DNA from 4 places in the Streptomyces sp. NPDC001848 genome. Region 1 is predicted to be linked to each of the others. Evidence: riboswitches for the same ligand, from Rfam matches in the RefSeq annotation. Region 1 holds a riboswitch; each other region holds the start of a gene.
What was found. Region 1 has a riboswitch for thiamine pyrophosphate ahead of ACFYZJ_RS21745 (thiamine ABC transporter substrate binding subunit). Riboswitches for the same ligand answer to the same signal wherever they lie in the genome.
Positions count from the first base shown of each region.

Region 1 (4,604 bases):
GGCGAACCCGGGCGCGTCGAGCGAGCGCTGGAGAAGGACCGCGAGCGGCAGGACGAGCAGGAGGGCGACCGTGGCGAGGACCGCGCCGAGCAGCGCCCACTGGCCGGCCCCGCGCGGCCTGCGCGCCGTGCGCGACGCGTCGACCAGCCTGAGCGCGCTCTCCCGGCGGCGCACCGTCCACGCGTGCAGCCCGAGGATCGCGCCCACCGTGACGAACTGGACGATCGTCAGCACGGCGGCGGTGGACAGGTCGAAGATCTCCGAGGTCTGCCGGTAGATCTCCACCTCCAGGGTGGAGAAGGTGGGGCCGCCGAGGATCTGCACCACACCGAAGGAGGTGAAGGTGAACAGGAACACCATCAGCGCGGCGGCGGCCACGGCGGGGCCCAGCGCGGGCAGCGTCACCGTCCGCCAGGACGCGAGCCGGGAGGCGCCGAGCACGCGCGCGGCCTCCTCCTGGCGGGGGTCGAGCTGTGCCCACAGCCCGCCGACGGTGCGGACGACGACGGCGTAGTTGAAGAAGACGTGGGCGAGCAGGATGGCCCACACGGTGGTGTCGAGTCGTACGCCCCACAGGTCGTCGAGGAGTCCGCCGCGGCCCACCAGCGCCAGGAAGGCGGTGCCGACGACGACGGTGGGCAGCACGAACGGGACGGTGACGACGGCACGCAGCACCTGCCTGCCCGGGAAGTCGTAGCGCGCGACGACATACGCGCCGGGCAGCGCGATCAGCAGGGTCAGGGCGGTGGAGGCGAGCGCCTGCCAGGTCGTGAACCACAGCACGTGCCGGATGTCCGGCTGGGCGAGCACATCCACGACGCGCCCGAACCGCCATGCTCCGTCCGCCTTCAGACCGCGCGCGAGGATCGCGGCGACGGGGTAGGCGAAGAAGACCGCGAAGAACGCGACGGGCAGGGCCATCAGCCCGAGCCGCGCCGCGTTCCCCCGCCTGCGTGGGGTCACTTCAGTACGAGCGACGTCCACGCCTTGACCCACTGGTCACGGTCGGCTGCGATCTTCGTGGGATCCATGGTCTCGGGGCTCTTGGCCGCGGGCCCGTACTCGGTGAACTCGGCGGGCACCTTCGCGCCCCTGACCACCGGGTAGACGAACATGTTGAGCGGCATGTCCTCCTGGAACCTCCTGCTGATCAGGAAGTCGATGAAGGCCTTGCCGCCCTTGGTGTTGTGGGCGCCCGTCAGCAGGCCGGCGAACTCGATCTGGCGGAAGCAGGTGCCGGTGGCGACACCGGTCGGCGCGGTCTTGGGGCGCGGCTGGGCGTAGACCACCTCGGCGGGCGGCGAAGAGGCGTAGGAGACGACGAGCGGCCGGTCACCCTTGGCCTTCCTGCCCCCGGCGGAGCCGGAGAACTCCTGGTCGTACGCCTGTTCCCAGCCGTCGACCACCTTCACACCGTTGGCCTTGAGCTTCTTCCAGTAGCCCTGCCAGCCGGTGTCGCCGTACTTGGCGGCGCTGCCGAGCAGGAAGCCGAGGCCCGGCGAGGAGGTGGCGGCGTTCTCGGTGACGAGGAGGTTCTTGTACTGGGGCTTGACGAGATCGTCGAACGAGGTGGGCGGGGTCAGCTGGTGGTCGGCGAAGTACTTCTTGTCGTAGTTGACGCAGATGTCGCCGTAGTCGATGGGCGTGACCCGGTGCTTGCCCTGGTCCAGCTGGTACTCGGTGCCGACCTGGTCGAGACCCTTGGCCTCGTACGACTGGAACAGGCCGTTGTCCAGGGCCCGCGACAGCAGCGTGTTGTCGACGCCGAAGAACACGTCGCCCTGTGGGTTGTCCTTCGTCAGGATCGCCTTGTTGACGGCCTGGCCCGCGTCGCCGTCCTTGAGGACCTTGACGGTGTAGCCGGACTCCTTCTCGAACGCCGCGATGACGCTCTTCGAGGCGGCCCACGAGTCGTGGCTGACGAGGGTGACGGTCTTGGAGTCGCCGCCGCCGGCGCTACCGCCTCCCGAGCCGGACGACCCGCACGCGGACAACGTGACCATGCCCAGCCCGACGACCACGGCCGCGAACTGCCTACCGGTAATGCTCAACTGATTCCTCCTGGGGGTGACCAGGAAGAGACGCGGCCCTGCCCGGGACCTTTCGTCGGTTCCCGGGCAGGGCGCAACAGCTCGAGTGAAGACCGAACTCCCTACCCAGAATGACCTGGGCGAGGTTCAGAGGGTCTGCGGTCGACACCGCACTCTCAGCGCTGTGGCGCTCCCCTGTCGGAATATGAAGATGTACGTACTGATGGAACAGCCCTCAGACTACCGCTCGGTGGCGGCGAGCTGACCGCACGCCCCGTCGATCTCCTGACCACGGGTGTCGCGGATCGTCACCGGTACACCATGGGCGGCGATCGCCTCGACGAACGCCTTCTCGTCCTCGGGGCGGGAGGCGGTCCACTTGGAGCCTGGCGTCGGGTTCAGCGGGATGAGGTTGACGTGCACGGGCTTGCCCTTGAGCAGCCGGCCGAGCAGATCCCCACGCCACGCCTGGTCGTTGATGTCCCGGATGAGGGCGTACTCGATGGACAGCCGACGCCCGGACTTCTCGACGTAGTCGAACCCGGCGTCGAGGACCTCGCGCACCTTCCACCGCGTGTTGACGGGGACGAGGGTGTCGCGCAGCTCGTCGTCGGGGGCGTGCAGGGAGATGGCGAGACGGCACTTGAAGCCCTCGTCGGCGAACCGGTGGATGGCCGGCACCAGTCCGACCGTCGACACGGTGATACCGCGCTGGGAGAGCCCGAGCCCGTCCGGCGCGGGATCGGTGAGCGCCCGAATCGCACCCACGACGCGCTTGTAGTTGGCGAGGGGCTCGCCCATGCCCATGAAGACGATGTTGGACAGCCGCGCCGGCCCACCGGGGATCTCACCGTCACGCAGGGCCCTCATCCCGTCCACGATCTGGTGCACGATCTCGGCCGTGGACAGATTACGGTCGAGACCGGCCTGACCGGTGGCGCAGAAGGGGCAGTTCATGCCGCAGCCCGCCTGCGAGCTGATGCACATGGTGACCCGGTCCGGGTAGCGCATGAGCACGGACTCGACGAGCGTGCCGTCGAACAGCCGCCACAGCGTCTTGCGGGTGGTGCCCTGGTCGGTCGACAGGTGCCGCACGACCGTCATCAGCTCCGGCAGCAGCGCCTCCTGCAGCTTGGCGCGGGAGGGCGCCGGGATGTCGGTCCACTGCTCCGGCGCGTGCGCGAACCGCGCGAAGTAGTGCTGCGAGAGCTGCTTGGCGCGAAACGGCTTCTCGCCGATCGCGGCGACCGCCTCCTTGCGCTCGGCGGGCGAGAGATCGGCGAGATGCCGCGGCGGCGTCTTGGCTCCGCGCGGGGCGACGAAAGTGAGTTCTCCGGGCTTAGGCATGGCTCAACCAGTGTCGCAGATCCAATCGGGTGACCTGCGGCTGTCGCTCGCTACGACTGTCGTTAGTAGTCGTCACCGGTCGCCACTGAGCGGCCTCGGACGGCCCAGAGACGGCCCAGCGAAGATCACTCGTCGGCCGCCAGCCACTCATCGAGCCGGACCTCGACCTGGTGGTTGTGGGCGGCGCCCCAGATGACCTCCCCACATACGGAGGCCCCAAGGGCCGTGAGGTCCATCCCGCGCGGCATGGCCGTGATCTCCGCCAGCGCTATGGCGTTCGGCACGCCGTCTATACGTATGAAGACCCCGAACCGCTGGCGACCGACGACCTCACCCGTGATCCGGGTTCCTACAGGCAGGGCCGCGACGGTTGCCGCCCAGCTCGACCGGACCGCGTCAGCGGCCGGCACTTCAGGGCCCGTGGGCCACGCGTACTCATCCATCGCTAGATCATGACGCCCTGGAACCGGTGCTTAGAAGATGCGGGCATGCCGTGGTGAGCCGGTCAGATCGCCTCGTCCCCGCCACCGCGCGGAGCCGCTGAGCGCTGCTGCCGTCTGCCGTCGTTGCCATCAGCGCTGCCGTCATCGCGTTCGCCGCATAGTGCTGCGGTCGCTGCTATTTGTGCGGCAACGGGTACCGCGTCACGAATTTCGGAGTGGTCCATCGCCGTGATATGCGGGTCGATCGGAGCGAGAGCATGGTCAAGTGGACATAGCGACGCACTTGCGCAGCCTCATGGGCTCCTTGTCCCGGGAAAGCGGCGTCTTCGGACACGTGGTCACTACGGCCGGCACATCTGCTCCTGAACTCGTGCGCGAAGTGGCTGCAGAGGCGGAACGGACCTGGAAGGACTACGCCGTCGCGGGGGCCGTCGGTCCTGACTCACCAGATGAGGTCGAGGTGGCGCTCTCACGGATCGGCGGTGACCGTGCTGCGGACCTCCTGACCTACCTGGCGGCTGAAGACCTCGTGTTCCCGGCGACGCCACGCCGCGACCGTGCGCATGCTCACCGAGCGGCTGAGCGGGTCGTGCGCCTGCTCGGCTACCAGGCCGACTGGTACACGAACATCAGTGATCTCTCGCTCCAGGCACGCGCGTGGAACCCCGTCACCCGACATACCTTCGACGGAGTCGTCGCGGGGGTTGGAAATGGCTTCGCCGTGGTATTGCTGCAGGTCGGCGAGGACTAGGGCCTACGGCAGCGCGCCTCTTGCTGCCGCCCC
Region 1 covers NZ_JBIATP010000010.1:153,836-158,439, forward strand. The annotation lists gene ACFYZJ_RS21740 (ABC transporter permease) at 1-984, opposite strand, end outside; gene ACFYZJ_RS21745 (thiamine ABC transporter substrate binding subunit) at 960-2,003, opposite strand; TPP riboswitch at 2,132-2,237, opposite strand; gene rlmN (23S rRNA (adenine(2503)-C(2))-methyltransferase RlmN) at 2,271-3,377, opposite strand; gene ACFYZJ_RS21755 (hypothetical protein) at 3,503-3,820, opposite strand; gene ACFYZJ_RS21760 (hypothetical protein) at 4,086-4,571, shown strand; gene ACFYZJ_RS21765 (DUF6881 domain-containing protein) at 4,575-4,604, opposite strand, start outside.

Region 2 (4,604 bases), on a different contig from region 1:
CGGCGCCGTACGTGACGGAGACGAAGTCGGGGGCGACCGCCTCGACCCTTCGGAGCGCGCTCCACAGGTTCCGCTGGCCCTGAGGGGTCTTCGGCGCCGAGAACTCGAACGAGTACGTCGTCTTGCCGGTGGCGAGGATGTCGCGCACGGTCCGTGCGCGATCAGTCCTCGTGGATGCGGTTCCGAGGGCCATAGTCGCAGGTTAGCCAGGGGGCGCCGGTCCCCCAACCAGACAGTGGGTATTTGCCCGAATTGCCGACTTGTTGTCCACCCTTCGGACAACGCGGGGGCAGGACCGGCCTCCGGGCACCCCTACGCGGAGCGCAGCCGCTTGGCGAACTCGGCCGCCGCCGCGCCCGGGTCGTCCGCCTCCGTGATCGCGCGGACGATCACCACGCGGCGGGCGCCGGCATCGAGGACCTGGTCCAGGTTGCCGAGGTCGATGCCGCCGATGGCGAACCAGGGGCGGTCGGTGCCGAGCGCGGCGGTGTGGCGGACCAGGCCGAGACCGGGGGCGTGCCGGCCGGGCTTGGTGGGGGTGGGCCAGCAGGGGCCGGTGCAGAAGTAGTCCACGCCCTCCTGGACGGCGGCGGCCTCGGCCTCCGTCTCGGAGTGCGTGGAGCGGCCTATGAGGATGTCGTCGCCGAGGATGGCGCGGGCCGCGGGGACGGGGAGGTCGCCCTGGCCTAGGTGCAGGACGTCGGGGCGGCCGGCGTGGGCGACGTCCGCGCGGTCGTTCACCGCGAGGAGCTTGCCGTGGCGGGCACAGGCCTCGGCGAGGACCTCCAGGTGCTCCAGCTCCTCGGCGGCCTCCATGCCCTTGTCGCGCAGCTGCACGATGTCGACGCCCCCGGCGAGGACCGCGTCGAGGAACTCGGCGAGGTCGCCTTGGCGCTTGCGGGCGTCCGTGCACAGGTAGACGCGGGCGTCGGCGAGCCGGGCGGTGCGGGCGGTGTCGGGCACGGTGGTGTTCCCCCGTTGTCGGTGGCGTACGGGCCGCGGCGGGGTGCGGTCGGCCGGGCCGGGGGCGTGTCCCGGTGGCCCGCGGCCCGTACGCCGGACGGTTGTTCTTGTCTGCGGGCCCGATCAGACCGGAACCGGTCCGATCGGGTCAGGTCCGATCGGGTCAGGTCCGATCGGGTCAGGTCCGATCGGGCTGGATCGGATCAGACGGCGAGCGCCTGCGCGCGGCGCTTCACCTCCGTGCCGCGATTCTCGCGGAGAGCCTGCGCGGGGGTACCGGGCAGGGTCGGGTCGGGGGTGAAGAGCCACTCGATCATCTCTTCGACCGTGAAGCCGTCGTCCCGCAGCAGGGTCAGGGTGCCGGACAGGCCCTTGACCACCTTGTCCCCGTCGATGAAGGCGGCGGGGACGTGCAGCGCCTTGTTCTCGCCTCGGCGGACGGCGATGAGCTGGCCCTCCTTGACCAGCTGCCGTACGCGGGTCACCTCGACACCGAGGGCTTCCGCGATGTCGGGCACGGTGAGCCAGGCGGGGACGAGAGCATCGATCTTTGCGTCAATCTCGGTCACGGGATCAAGCGTGCCATCCGGGACTGACAGTCGGAAGCGGGGCGCCTCCGGCGGGGTTAGCCGGAGGGGTGAGTACCGCCGGGCGGGGTGCTGCTCCGTGGGGTGCGAAGGCGGCGGGGGCGTCCGGCGCCGCCGCCTACGACGTCGCCTCCTTCAGCGGACGGGACGGGTCCGACAACAGGGTCGGGTCCATGGGGGTGCCCGATTCGATCAGGCGGCGCCCTTGCGCCAGGTCCCGCGGACGGCCGACGGCCAGCAGGGCCACCAGGCGGCCCGCGCGCAGCCAGCAGACCGTCCAGGCCGCTCCTGCGGGGTCCCCGCGCCACACCGTCGTGTCGGCGGACGCGTGGTGGCCCACGTACTGGACGAACCGGCCGAACTGCTCCGACCAGAAGTACGGCACCGGGTCGTACGCCACCGGCGTCTGACCGATGATGTTCGCGGCCACCGTGCGCGGCCCCTGAAGGGCGTTGTCCCAGTGGTGGACCAGCAGGCGCTCCTCGTAGCGGCCCGACGGGAAGGACGCGCAGTCGCCGACCGCGTACACATCCGGCACCGAGGTGCGCAGATGGTCGTCGGCCAGCACCTCGCCGTGCACGCCGAGCTCGATTCCGGACCCGGCCAGCCAGGCCGTGGCGGGCCGGGCCCCGATGCCCACCACCACCGCTCCGGCCGGCACCCGGGAGCCGTCGTCCAGCACCACCGCGCCCGGCTCGACGCGCTCCACGCGCGCGTGCGTGCGCAGTTCCGCCCCGCTGTCCGCGTACCAGGCCGTCATCGGCGCCGCGACCTCGGCGGGCAGGGCCCCCGCGAGCGGCCGGTCCGCCGCCTCGACCACGGTCACCGCACAGCCCGCCTCGCGCGCGGCGGTGGCGAACTCGGCGCCGATCCAGCCCGCGCCCACGACCACGATGTCGTGCTGCCGGGCCAGCACCGGCCGCAGCCGCTCGGCGTCGTCGAGCGTGCGCAGCAGATGCACCCCGGGGACGCCCTCCGCGCCCGGCAGCCGGATCGGCTCCGCACCGGTCGCCACGACCAGGACGTCGTACGGGACGGGGCCCCGCTCGGTGTCCAGCTCATGGTCCTCGGGGCGCAGGCCGGTCGCCTCCCGGCCCAGCTCCAGCTCGATCCCCAGCCCCTCGAAGTCCACGTCGAAGGCGGAGCCCTCGGCCTTGCCGAGCAGCACGGCCTTGGACAGCGGCGGCCTGTCGTACGGCTGGTGCGGCTCCGCCCCGATCAGCGTCACGCTGCCGGTGAAGCCCTGTTCGCGCAGGGCGACCGCGGTCTGCACCCCGGCCATGCCCGCACCCACAACGACGACGCGCCGTGCCGTACCGCCCCGTGCCTGCGTCTGCTCGCTCACCTGATCGCCCACCTGATCACCATAGACAACTGACAAATTGTCAGTCAGGGGGCGTGCTGAGTGACGTCCTCCACAGCGCGCCGAGCCGCGGGAGGCTGTCTTACAAGGCCGATGCCCTGAGGGCTAGGGTGGCCACCGTAAGCACTCGCGGGAGCCCGGCGCACCGGGCTGAGAGGGAGGCTGGGACGGCCTCCGACCGTACGAACCTGATCCGGGTCATGCCGGCGAAGGGAGGGGCTGGACGCCCATGTCGCGTACACCGGACGAACCGTCGACACCCCACGGACCGTCGACCGTGTCGGACGTCCTCGTCATCGGGGGCGGGATCATCGGGCTCGTGACCGCCTGGCGGGCGGCACGGCGCGGGTTCGCCACCGCCGTGGTGGACCCGGAGCCGGGCGGCGGAGCCGCGCAGGTGGCCGCCGGGATGCTGGCCGCCGTCACCGAGCTGCACTACGGCGAGCAGACGCTGCTCGGTCTGAACCTGGAGTCCGCGCGCCGCTACCCGGACTTCGCCGCCGAGCTGACCGAGGCCACCGGTCAGGACCTCGGCTACCGCCGCTGCGGCACGCTCGCCGTCGCTCTCGACGCCGACGACCGCGCCGAGCTGCGCGAACTGCACGCCCTGCAGCAGCGCTCGGGGCTGGAGTCGGAGTGGCTGAGCGGGCGCGAGTGCCGCCGGCTGGAGCCGATGCTCGCGCCGGGCGTGCGCGGGGGGCTCAGGGTCGACGGCGACCACCAGATCGACCCGCGCCGTCTCGCCGCGGCCCTGGTGACGGCCTGTGAACGCGCCGGAGTGGTGTTCCACCGGGTGTGGGCCGAGCGGCTCACCGTGGTGCGGGACCGGGCGGCCGGGGTCAGGACCGCCGACGGCACCGAGCTCGCCGCCGGGCAGGTCGTTCTCGCCGGAGGCAGCCTCAGCGGGCGGCTCGAGGGCGTCCCGGACGACGTCCTGCCGCCCGTACGCCCCGTGAAGGGACAGGTGCTGCGATTGACCGTGCCGGAGCGGTACGCGCCGTTCCTGAGCCGTACGGTGCGCGCCGTGGTCCGCGGGGGCGCCATCTACCTCGTGCCGCGCGAGAACGGCGAGCTGGTGGTCGGCGCCACCAGCGAGGAACTGGGCTGGGACACCACGGTCACCGCGGGTGGGGTGTACGAGCTGCTGCGGGACGCGCACGAGCTGGTGCCCGGGATCACCGAACTGCCGCTCACCGAGACGCGGGCGGGTCTGCGCCCGGGCTCCCCGGACAACGCGCCGCTGCTCGGACCCACGGAGCTGGAGGGCCTGCTGCTGGCCACCGGCCACTACCGCAACGGCGTCCTGCTCACCCCGGTCACCGGTGACGTCATGGCACATGTGCTGACCACCGGGCAGCTCCCGGAGGAGGCCCGCCCCTTCACCCCCCGGCGTTTCACCGCCGCCGCACTCACGGAGCAGCCCGCATGAACATCTCGGTCAACGGGCAGACCCGCGAGGTCGCTCCCGGTACCGCCCTCGACGCGGTGGTGCGGAGCCTGACCGCGGCCCCCTCGGGCGTGGCCGCCGCCCTCAACGAAACCGTCGTCCCGCGCACGCAGTGGGCGTCGACGTCCCTCTCCGAGGGAGACCGCGTCGAGGTCCTCACCGCCGTCCAAGGAGGCTGACCCATGGCTGACGATCCCTTCGTCCTCGGGGGTACGACCTACTCGTCCCGGCTGATCATGGGGAC
Region 2 covers NZ_JBIATP010000002.1:289,311-293,914, reverse strand. The annotation lists gene metF (methylenetetrahydrofolate reductase [NAD(P)H]) at 1-193, opposite strand, end outside; gene thiE (thiamine phosphate synthase) at 313-963, opposite strand; gene ACFYZJ_RS04415 (Rv2175c family DNA-binding protein) at 1,167-1,532, opposite strand; gene ACFYZJ_RS04410 (NAD(P)/FAD-dependent oxidoreductase) at 1,669-2,895, opposite strand; TPP riboswitch at 3,033-3,145, shown strand; gene thiO (glycine oxidase ThiO) at 3,143-4,342, shown strand; gene thiS (sulfur carrier protein ThiS) at 4,339-4,539, shown strand; gene ACFYZJ_RS04395 (thiazole synthase) at 4,543-4,604, shown strand, end outside.
Region 2: another riboswitch for thiamine pyrophosphate. It lies ahead of thiO (glycine oxidase ThiO); the one in region 1 lies ahead of ACFYZJ_RS21745 (thiamine ABC transporter substrate binding subunit).

Region 3 (4,604 bases), on a different contig from region 1:
GGGTCAGCGGCTGAACCCCGAACAGTTGCGCACCATGGCGCTGAACGCCACCGCCCTCATCACCGCGGCGGCGGCCACCGAGTACCAGCACTACGTCACGGTCCGCGAGGAACTGCGCCGACCGGCGCCGTCCACCCCGATCGTCCAGGACAGCACGTCCGGCTCCCCGGAACCGGACCTGGACGCCCTGGGGCTCGCAGCTGCCGTGGGAGAGGCCGCCGCGGGCGCCGGGACCGGGGCCGTCATCGCCGTCCTCGCCCCCTTCCTCGCGGGTGCCGCCGCGGCGATCTTCCTGCTCGTGGGGTACATCCTCAAGATGGTCAAGCCCGATCAGGCGTTCGCCCGGACACTCCTGACCACCGGCTGGGTCTTCGGCGCGGTGACCGCGGCGTCGATCCTGGTCGCCGCGATCGGCCTGCTGCTCACCGCCCTGCGCAACAGCTCCTCGAGGCAGGACGCGGACGCGTCGGGCACGTTGACGACGGAGGTGGCCCGGGCCAGGGAGGCCTGGCACGATGCGCTGCTGGAGCGCGGCATCCTGCCGTTCCTCCGTGAGGCGCTCAGCGACCCGGGCACGGCCGCGATGACCCGGAAGGCACCGGAGACGACCGCCGGCCGCATCCCGCACCTCGGCTACGACCGCCCGGGGTTCAGCAGCCCCGACAGCGGCCCGGCCACCGGTACGCGCCCCAGCTTCACCAGCCCGGACTTCACGAGCCCGGACTTCGGGGGGCCGGAGCACAAGCCTGAGTGACGGGGCCGGCCGACGACCGGCCCCATCGGACAAGTCCCCAGCCGGAACGCCCACCACCGGACCGTGACTCCCACAGCGGCGGGCCTGGACGGCTGCACCATGCCACGGAATGGTTCCCCATCCAACCCGTATGCGAGCCGGCCGGGGCCCGAGATCCTGCGCACCCGGCCGTCGCAGGACGGCCCGGAATCGGACACGCGGCTGTGGGCCCCGGTGGAACGGGCCGCTGTCCGACGGCTGTGCGCCCGGCGGTCCGTGTCGACCCCAAGGGGCTCGACACGAACCGCCGGGAGACACCGAACGCCTGCGGCGTCCCGAGTCGGCGCCCCGATCGGCCCCGGCGTCAGTCGGCGATCGGGAGGTACACCCGGTTCCCCGCCTCCGCGAACTCCTTCGACTTCTGGAGCATTCCCTCGGCGATCTCGTCGGCCGTCGCGCCCTCGGCGACATCACCGCCGAACCGCTCCGTGATGCTCTGACTGATCTTCATCGAGCAGAACTTCGGCCCGCACATCGAGCAGAAGTGGGCGGTCTTGGCCGGTTCCGCCGGGAGGGTCTCGTCGTGGAAGTCGCGGGCCGTGTCCGGGTCGAGGGCCAGGTTGAACTGGTCCTCCCAGCGGAACTCGAAGCGCGCGTCGGACAGCGCGTCGTCCCACGCCTGCGCACCCGGGTGGCCCTTGGCGAGGTCGGCCGCATGCGCGGCGATCTTGTAGGTGATCACGCCGGTCTTGACGTCGTCGCGGTTGGGCAGGCCCAGGTGCTCCTTGGGCGTGACGTAGCAGAGCATGGCCGTACCCCACCAGGCGATCATCGCGGCGCCGATACCGGAGGTGATGTGGTCGTATGCCGGCGCGATGTCGGTCGTCAGCGGTCCGAGCGTGTAGAACGGTGCTTCATCGCAGATCTCCTGCTGAAGGTCGATGTTCTCCTTGATCTTGTGCATCGGGACATGCCCCGGGCCCTCGATCATGGTCTGTACGTTGAAACGCCGGGCGATCCGGCCGAGTTCCCCGAGCGTGCGCAGTTCCGCGAACTGTGCCTCGTCGTTGGCGTCCGCGATCGAGCCGGGCCTGAGGCCGTCGCCCAGCGAGTACGTGACGTCGTAGGCCGCGAGGATCTCGCACAGTTCCTCGAAGTTCTCGTACAGGAACGACTCCTTGTGGTGGGCGAGGCACCACGCCGCCATGATCGAGCCGCCACGCGAGACGATGCCGGTCTTGCGGTTCGCGGTCAGCGGTACATACGGCAGGCGCACGCCCGCGTGCACCGTCATGTAGTCCACGCCCTGCTCGGCCTGTTCGATGACCGTGTCCTTGTAGATCTCCCAGGTCAGCTCCTCGGCCTTCCCGTCGACCTTCTCGAGGGCCTGGTAGAGCGGAACCGTGCCGATCGGCACGGGGGAGTTGCGCAGTACCCACTCACGCGTGGTGTGGATGTTGCGGCCGGTGGACAGATCCATGACCGTGTCAGCGCCCCAGCGGGTCGCCCAGGTCATCTTCTCGACCTCCTCCTCGATGGAGGAGGTCACCGCGGAGTTGCCGATGTTGGCGTTGACCTTCACCAGGAACCGCTTGCCGATGATCATCGGTTCGATCTCGGGGTGGTTGACGTTGGCCGGGAGAACCGCGCGGCCTGCCGCGATCTCCTCGCGCACCACCTCCGGGGACACGTTCTCCCGGATGGCGACGAACTCCATCTCGGGCGTGATCTCGCCGCGGCGTGCGTACGCCAGTTGTGTCACCGCCTTGCCGTCGCGGCTGCGGCGCGGCTGACGTGGCCGCCCCGGGAACACCGCGTCGAGGTTGCGCAGTCCACCCCGCGGCGAGGTGTGCTTGATCCCGTCGTCCTCGGGGCGAACCGGACGGCCCGCGTACTCCTCGGTGTCACCGCGGGCGGTGATCCAGTTCTCCCGCAGCGGGACCAGGCCCCTGCGGACATCTGTCTCGACGAGCGGATCGGTGTACGGGCCGGAAGTGTCGTACAGCGTGACGGACTTCCCGTTGGTGAGGTGCACTCGACGGACCGGCACGCGCAGGTCGGGGCGTGAGCCCTCGATGTACGCCTTGTGCCAGCCGATGGACTGTCCGGCCTCCTGGTCGCCCTCAACGGAGGCAGGCGTGCGTACGTCCTTGTTGGTCATGTGACCTACTCCCTACGCCGGCATTACCCGGTAACAGGTTCAGCGGTCGACGCAGCGGTTTCCGCCCGTCGATGTTCCACGTGAAACATCGCGTCTGCGGAGGTCAGCGCCCTCTCAGCCCGGTGCTCCGAGCTCCCGCGTGTGCAAAGGTCCTCCCACGCTAGCGTCTCTTTGCGCGGGCTGAACAGTGGGCCTCATGCCTTCTTGCGATGATGCCTCGGTGACCACGACACAGCATCCGCCCCCCTACCCACCGCCCGACCCGCCCCATGGCCACCGCCAGGGCGACGGACACGGCCCCGGACAGAGTGCCGGCCATGGGCATGCACCGAGCGGTGGGCACGGCCACTCCCACAGTCATGGTCCGGCGGCCCCCGTGTCGCGGCACCTGCGCAGGGTCATCGCCGCGATCCTCATCCCCTTCACGGCAGCCGTGGTGGTCGGTCTCGTCGTGCTGTGGCCCGGCGGCGTGCCGTCGCACAAGCGCACCGGCGTCGGATTCGACCGGCAGACACAGCAGGCCACGGTCACCAGGGTGGTGCAGGTGGACTGCAAGTCCGTGAACGCCTCGGGCGACACCCCGACCGGCGACACCTCCACCGCCGAGGGCTCCTCGGCCCAGCAGCAGTCGACCGGCACCTGTAAGAAGGCGACGGTCCGCGTCGACACGGGCAAGGACCAGGGCCGGACGTTCACGGAGATCGTCCAGCCGGACCAGTCACGGCAGTTGCATCAGGGCGAGAAGGTCGTGGTCGCGTACGAGCCGTCCGCCCCCAGGGACCTGCAGTACTCGGTGGCCGATGTGAACCGCAAGGTCCCCATGGCGCTGCTGGCCGGCATTTTCGCCGTGGCCGTGGTGGTCGTGGGGCGGATGCGCGGTGTGATGGCGCTCATCGCCCTGGCCGTCAGCTTTCTGGTGCTGAGCCTGTTCATCCTGCCGGCGATCCTTCAGGGCTCGAACCCGCTGCTCGTGGCCGTGGTCGGCGCCAGCGCCATCATGCTGATCGCCCTCTACATGTGCCATGGGCTCTCGGCGCGCACCTCGGTGGCGGTGCTCGGCACGCTGATCTCCCTGTCCCTGATCGGTGTGCTCGGATCCCTGTTCATCGGCTGGGCGGCGCTGACCGGCAACACCGACGACAACACGGGCCTGATCCACGGCCTGTATCCGGGGATCGACATGAGCGGCCTGCTGCTGGCCGGCGTCATCATCGGCTCGCTCGGTGTCCTCGACGATGTGACGGTGACGCAGACGTCGGCGGTGTGGGAGCTCCACGAGGCGAACCCCTCGATGGGCTGGCGTGGTCTGTACCGTGCGGGCATTCGCATCGGCCGCGACCACATCGCATCGGTCGTCAACACGCTCGTCCTGGCGTACGCGGGTGCCGCTCTACCTCTGTTGCTGTTGTTCTCGATCGCGCAGAGCAGCGTGGTCACCGTCGCCGACAGCGAGTTGGTCGCGGAGGAGATCGTGCGCACGCTCGTCGGTTCGATCGGCCTGGTCGCCTCGGTGCCCGTGACCACGGCGCTGGCCGCCCTCGTGGTCGCCGCCGACCGCTCGGACCGGTCCGCCGCTCCGGCCGCCGTACCGGCCCGCAGTGGACGGGGGAGGCGCCGCAGGCACTGAGGGCGCCCGAGCGCTGGAGGCCGCACCGCAGAAGCGTTACGGCACCCACCGCGCCCCACGCGCCGCCGCGAGGAACCGTTACA
Region 3 covers NZ_JBIATP010000009.1:51,937-56,540, forward strand. The annotation lists gene ACFYZJ_RS19660 (hypothetical protein) at 1-754, shown strand, start outside; partial or broken gene ACFYZJ_RS19665 (AraC family transcriptional regulator) at 859-979, shown strand; gene thiC (phosphomethylpyrimidine synthase ThiC) at 1,098-2,894, opposite strand; TPP riboswitch at 2,887-3,043, opposite strand; gene ACFYZJ_RS19675 (YibE/F family protein) at 3,115-4,521, shown strand.
Region 3: another riboswitch for thiamine pyrophosphate. It lies ahead of thiC (phosphomethylpyrimidine synthase ThiC); the one in region 1 lies ahead of ACFYZJ_RS21745 (thiamine ABC transporter substrate binding subunit).

Region 4 (4,604 bases), on a different contig from region 1:
GCTGTGCTCCTTGGGTCCGGATCCGTCGCCCCCGCGTGCGGGGCGGGCGCGGCGGATGTCGCTCGGTACGGCTCGTACCGCCGTACCGATGTACGGACGGCGGGGCGGGAGTTGCTCACCGCCCGCGAGCCGGACCGTGCGGGGCCGGGAGCCGGGTCATGCCCCCACGACGTGCAGGGAGGCCCACAGCGCCACCACCGCGCCCGCCAGCGCGGTCGGTACGGTGATCGCGCCCAGACGCGTGAACTCCTTCAGGTCGACGCCGTGGTCGTGCTGGTGGACGATCCGGCGCCACAGCAGGGTGGCCAGCGAGCCGGCGTAGGTGAGGTTGGGGCCGATGTTCACGCCCAGCAGCACGGCGAGCACCGCTCCCGGGCCCGACGGGGCGGCCAGCGGCAGCAGCACCAGGACCGCGGGCAGGTTGTTGATCAGGTTGGCCAGGACGGCCGCCAGAGCCGCGACGCCGAGCAGCGCGGGCAGGCCGGAGCCACCGGGGATGACCTGGCCGAGGGCGCTCGCGAGACCGTTGTCGACCACCGCGCGCACCACGACGCCCAGCGCCAGCACGAACGCCAGGAAGGACGGCGCCGCCGCGCGCACCACCGTCAGGGGGGTGGCCCGGCGCCTGAGGAGTCCGCGCACGGCCAGCACCAGCGCCCCGGCCGCCGCCGACCACGCCGGGTCGATGCCGAACGCGGAGGCGACCACGAACCCCGCGAGCGTGCAGGCGAGCGTCACCAGCGCGAACAGCGGCAGCTTCGGCGGCTCGCCGTGGTCCTCTTCGGTGGCGCCCGCGTCCAGGTCGTGGTGGAAGAAGCGCCGGAAGACGACGTACTCGACGGCCACCGCCACCAGCCACGGCAGGACCATCAGCGCGGCGAAGCGGGTGAAGCTCAGCCCGGCCGCGCCGAACGCGAGCAGGTTGGTGAGATTGGAGACCGGCAGCAGCAGCGAGGCCGTGTTCGACAGATGGGTGCAGGCGTACAGGTGCGGCTTCGGTCGGGCGCCCATGCGGGCGGCGGTGGCGAACACGACGGGCGTGAGCAGCACGACGGTGGCGTCCAGGCTGAGCACCGCGGTGATCAGCGAGGCGAGCGCGAACACCGCGGTCAGCAGCCGCCCGGGACGGCCCGCCGCCCAGCGCGCCATCCACGCGCCGCAGGCCTGGAACAGGCCCTCGACGTCGCAGAAGTGGGCCAGTACCAGGACGGCCGCGAGGAAGCCGACGACCGGGCCGAGGCGCTCGGCCTCGGCACGTGCGTGGTTCAGGGAGATGGCGCCGGTCAGGATCACGATCCCGGCGGCCGGAACCGCCCAGACGGCCTCCGGCAGCTTGAAGGGACGCACCACCGCGCCGGCCAGGACGGCGACGAGGAGGAGGACGGAGAGAGCCTCGGCGAGCGGGGGGTTCAGGGTTCGGTCCTTCCGCGAAAGGATCGGCGGTGCGCGTCCATCACACCAGATCCGTCTGTGGCGCTCTGACCCGAGGCACCCTCACGAGGGCGCGGGCTCCCTTCCCGGGCCACGGTCACGGGCGCGCACGCAGTCTCCAGCCGTGGTCCACCGGTCCGATGCCGGCGCCGAGCGCGAAGCCCGCCGCGATCGCCTCCGTCACGTACTCCTTGGCCTGCCGCACCGCGTCGGGCACCGTGAGGCCTTGCGCGAGACCGACGGCGACGGCCGAGGCGAGGGTGCAGCCCGTGCCGTGGGTGTGGCGGTTGTCGTGGCGCGGGGCGCGCAGCCAGTGTTCCTCGCCCCCGTCGGTCAGCAGGTCCGTGGCCTGACCGGGCAGGTGCCCGCCCTTCACCAGCACCCACCGGGGCCCGTACGCCAGCAGGCGGTCGGCCGCGCGGCGCATGCCCGCCTCGTCGGTCACCGAGATGCCGGTCAGCTCCGCGACCTCGTCCAGATTGGGCGTCGTCACCGTGGCGAGCGGCAGCAGCCGGGTCCGTACGGCGTCCAGGGCGTCGTCGGCGAGCAGCCGGTCCCCGTGCTTGGAGACGCTCACCGGGTCCACGACGACCGGCGCGGACACGTCCGCGAGCAGGTCGGCCACCGTCTGGACCAGCGCGGGCGAGGCGAGCATGCCCGTCTTGACCGCCTGTACGCCGATGTCGTCGACGACGCTGCGGTACTGGGCGCGCACCGCCTCCACCGGCAGCTCCCATGCCCCCTGCACTCCCACCGAGTTCTGCGCCGTGACCGCGGTGATCACGCTCATCCCGTGGGCGCCGAGCGCCAGCATGGTCTTGAGGTCGGCCTGGATGCCGGCGCCGCCGCCGGAGTCGGAGCCGGCGATGGTCAGGACACGGGGCGGCGCGGTCATGCGCGGCCCTCCTCTCGGACGCGCAGCGGGGCGTAGAGCGTGAGGGCGACCAGGAACGCCACGTAGTAGGAGACGTCGGCGCCGTGCAGCGCGTGGGCGACCGGGCCCACGTACAGGCCGGTGTCCATGAACGGCACCGCCGCGGCGAAGGCGCCGACGAACGCGAGGAGCGGCGGCCACGGGGAGCGCGGCCGGGCGGTCTCGGCGGCGAGGTCGACCGCGGTGCCGCGCCGCACCAGCCAGTCGACGACGACGATCGCCACGAACCCGGGGATCCAGTAGCTCACGAACAGCAGCACGTTCTGGAAGCGGGCGGTGGTGTTCGCCGCGTGCATCCACAGCACCAGCGGGAAGCCCAGCAGCACGGCGAGGGCGGCCGCCACCGGACGCGGCAGGCGGACCCCGACGGTCTGCAGCGCCAGGGAGCCGCTGTAGTCGTTCATCGCGTTGCTGGCGAGCGCCGCCAGCGCCACGGCCAGCAGCCCGAAGGCGCCGGCCGCGCCACCGCCCAGGACATGGTCCACGCCCGCGGCCGTCTGGTCGGTCAGCACCGAGGCGCCCCACAGCCCGAGGACCTGCACGGCCAGGAAGGACACCACCAGACCGAGCAGCGTGCACCAGAACATCCGGGCGCGTGAGGTGGTGCGCGGCAGATAGCGGCTGAAGTCGCTGGCGTACGGCGCCCAGGACAGTGACAGGCTGAGCGCGATGGTGCTGGTCAGCACGAAGGCGCCCGCCCGGTCCGCGCCGTGCGCGGTGCCCGTCCAGGCGGGGTGCACGCTTCCCTGCATGCGCAGGGCGATCAGCGCGAACGCGGCCGCCAGCACGAACGTCATGACGATCTGCAGCCGGTGGATCGCCTCGTAGCCGAGGACCCCGAGGGCTCCCTGCGCCAGCATCACCACCAGGGCGCCCAGCCAGAACGGCCAGCCCGCGAGCCGTGCCAGCGCGTCCCCGCCGAACAGCCCGATCAGCGCGTCCCAGGCGATCGAGGACAGCCACTGCAGCACCCCGGGCAGCACCACCGCACGGCCGAACGCCAGCCGGGCGAGCGGCAGCTGGCCGGCTCCGGTGCGGCTGCCCCAGGTGCTCAGGTAGGCGGTGGGCACCGCGCCCAGCACCGTGCCCAGGACGACGGCGGCGAGCGCGGTGGTGAAGTCCAGGCCGAGCGCGATGCCGATGGTCCCGGTGAACACGCCGGTCATGGTCAGATTGGGTGCGAACCACACGGTGAACAGCCGACCCGCCCCGCCGTAACGATTCGTCTCGGGGACCGGCTCGATGCCGTGCCCCTCGACCCTGAGGTCGCCGGGAGCGGTGGGCATCCGCCCGTCGAAGACGGTGCTCCGGCCGCCGGTGGGCAGTCCGCCCGAGACATGCGCCGATGGCATGAAAGACATCCCTCCGCCAGTACGAACTGGTTCAGGTTCGACGGGTGTGATCTCAGCCCGCAGGTGGGCACCCCGTGTCCGGTACGGCGGCAAGACTAACCCGAGGACCGGAATCAGCCATACGCAAGGGCCGCTGCCCGGTCAGCGGCCCTGGACGTGTCGTGCCGGCGCGTCAGCGCCGGGTGTAGACGAAGCCGATCTTGTCGACCTCGTCCCCGGCGCGCCCGTGGAACCCCGCGATCTGCCAGCCCCAGGGCGCCGTACGGGTCACGCAGTCGGAGGTGGTGGTGCCACCCGCCAGGCTGCGGCCCAGGTTGGTCGTGAACTTCGCGGAGAAGATCCTCGAGTGGCCGTCGTACTGACCCTCGCACAGCTGTGCGCTCGTCACGTACTCGTCGCTGCCCAGGGCGAGTGCGGACGCCGTGCCGCCGGTGCCGCCGTGGACGAGCGTGGTGCCGCCCGCCAGCGTCAGGCCGACCTGGTCGACACGGGAGCCGCTGCGCAGCGATATGCCGGTCGCGCGGGCGCCGGCCGGGACGCTGTCGATGTCGTTGTAGTAGTCGCCGTGCGGGCCGCCGAACTGGTCGCTGAGCTGGAAGGCGGAGTCGCGCGCCCAGCTGAACGTGGCGGTGATCGGGTCGTGGTCGGAGAGCATCTTGCCGTCGTCGGTGAGGAACTCGGCGTGCTCGTTGTTGTAGGCGGTGGCCTTGAGGGAGACCAGCTTGCTACTCCGGTAGAGGATCTTGTCGACGACCTCGCAGCTGTTGGTGACCGCGTTCTCGTCGCACAGCAGCGGGTCGCTGCCCTTGACGGGCGGGGTGCCGCCGCGTACCAGCTGGACCCAGGCGTCGGTGAGGCCGTTGGCGGCGGCGAACTCGGCGATCGTG
Region 4 covers NZ_JBIATP010000003.1:384,977-389,580, reverse strand. The annotation lists gene ACFYZJ_RS08010 (arsenic transporter) at 157-1,413, opposite strand; gene thiD (bifunctional hydroxymethylpyrimidine kinase/phosphomethylpyrimidine kinase) at 1,529-2,326, opposite strand; gene ACFYZJ_RS08000 (purine-cytosine permease family protein) at 2,323-3,717, opposite strand; TPP riboswitch at 3,709-3,802, opposite strand; gene ACFYZJ_RS07995 (jacalin-like lectin) at 3,890-4,604, opposite strand, start outside.
Region 4: another riboswitch for thiamine pyrophosphate. It lies ahead of ACFYZJ_RS08000 (purine-cytosine permease family protein); the one in region 1 lies ahead of ACFYZJ_RS21745 (thiamine ABC transporter substrate binding subunit).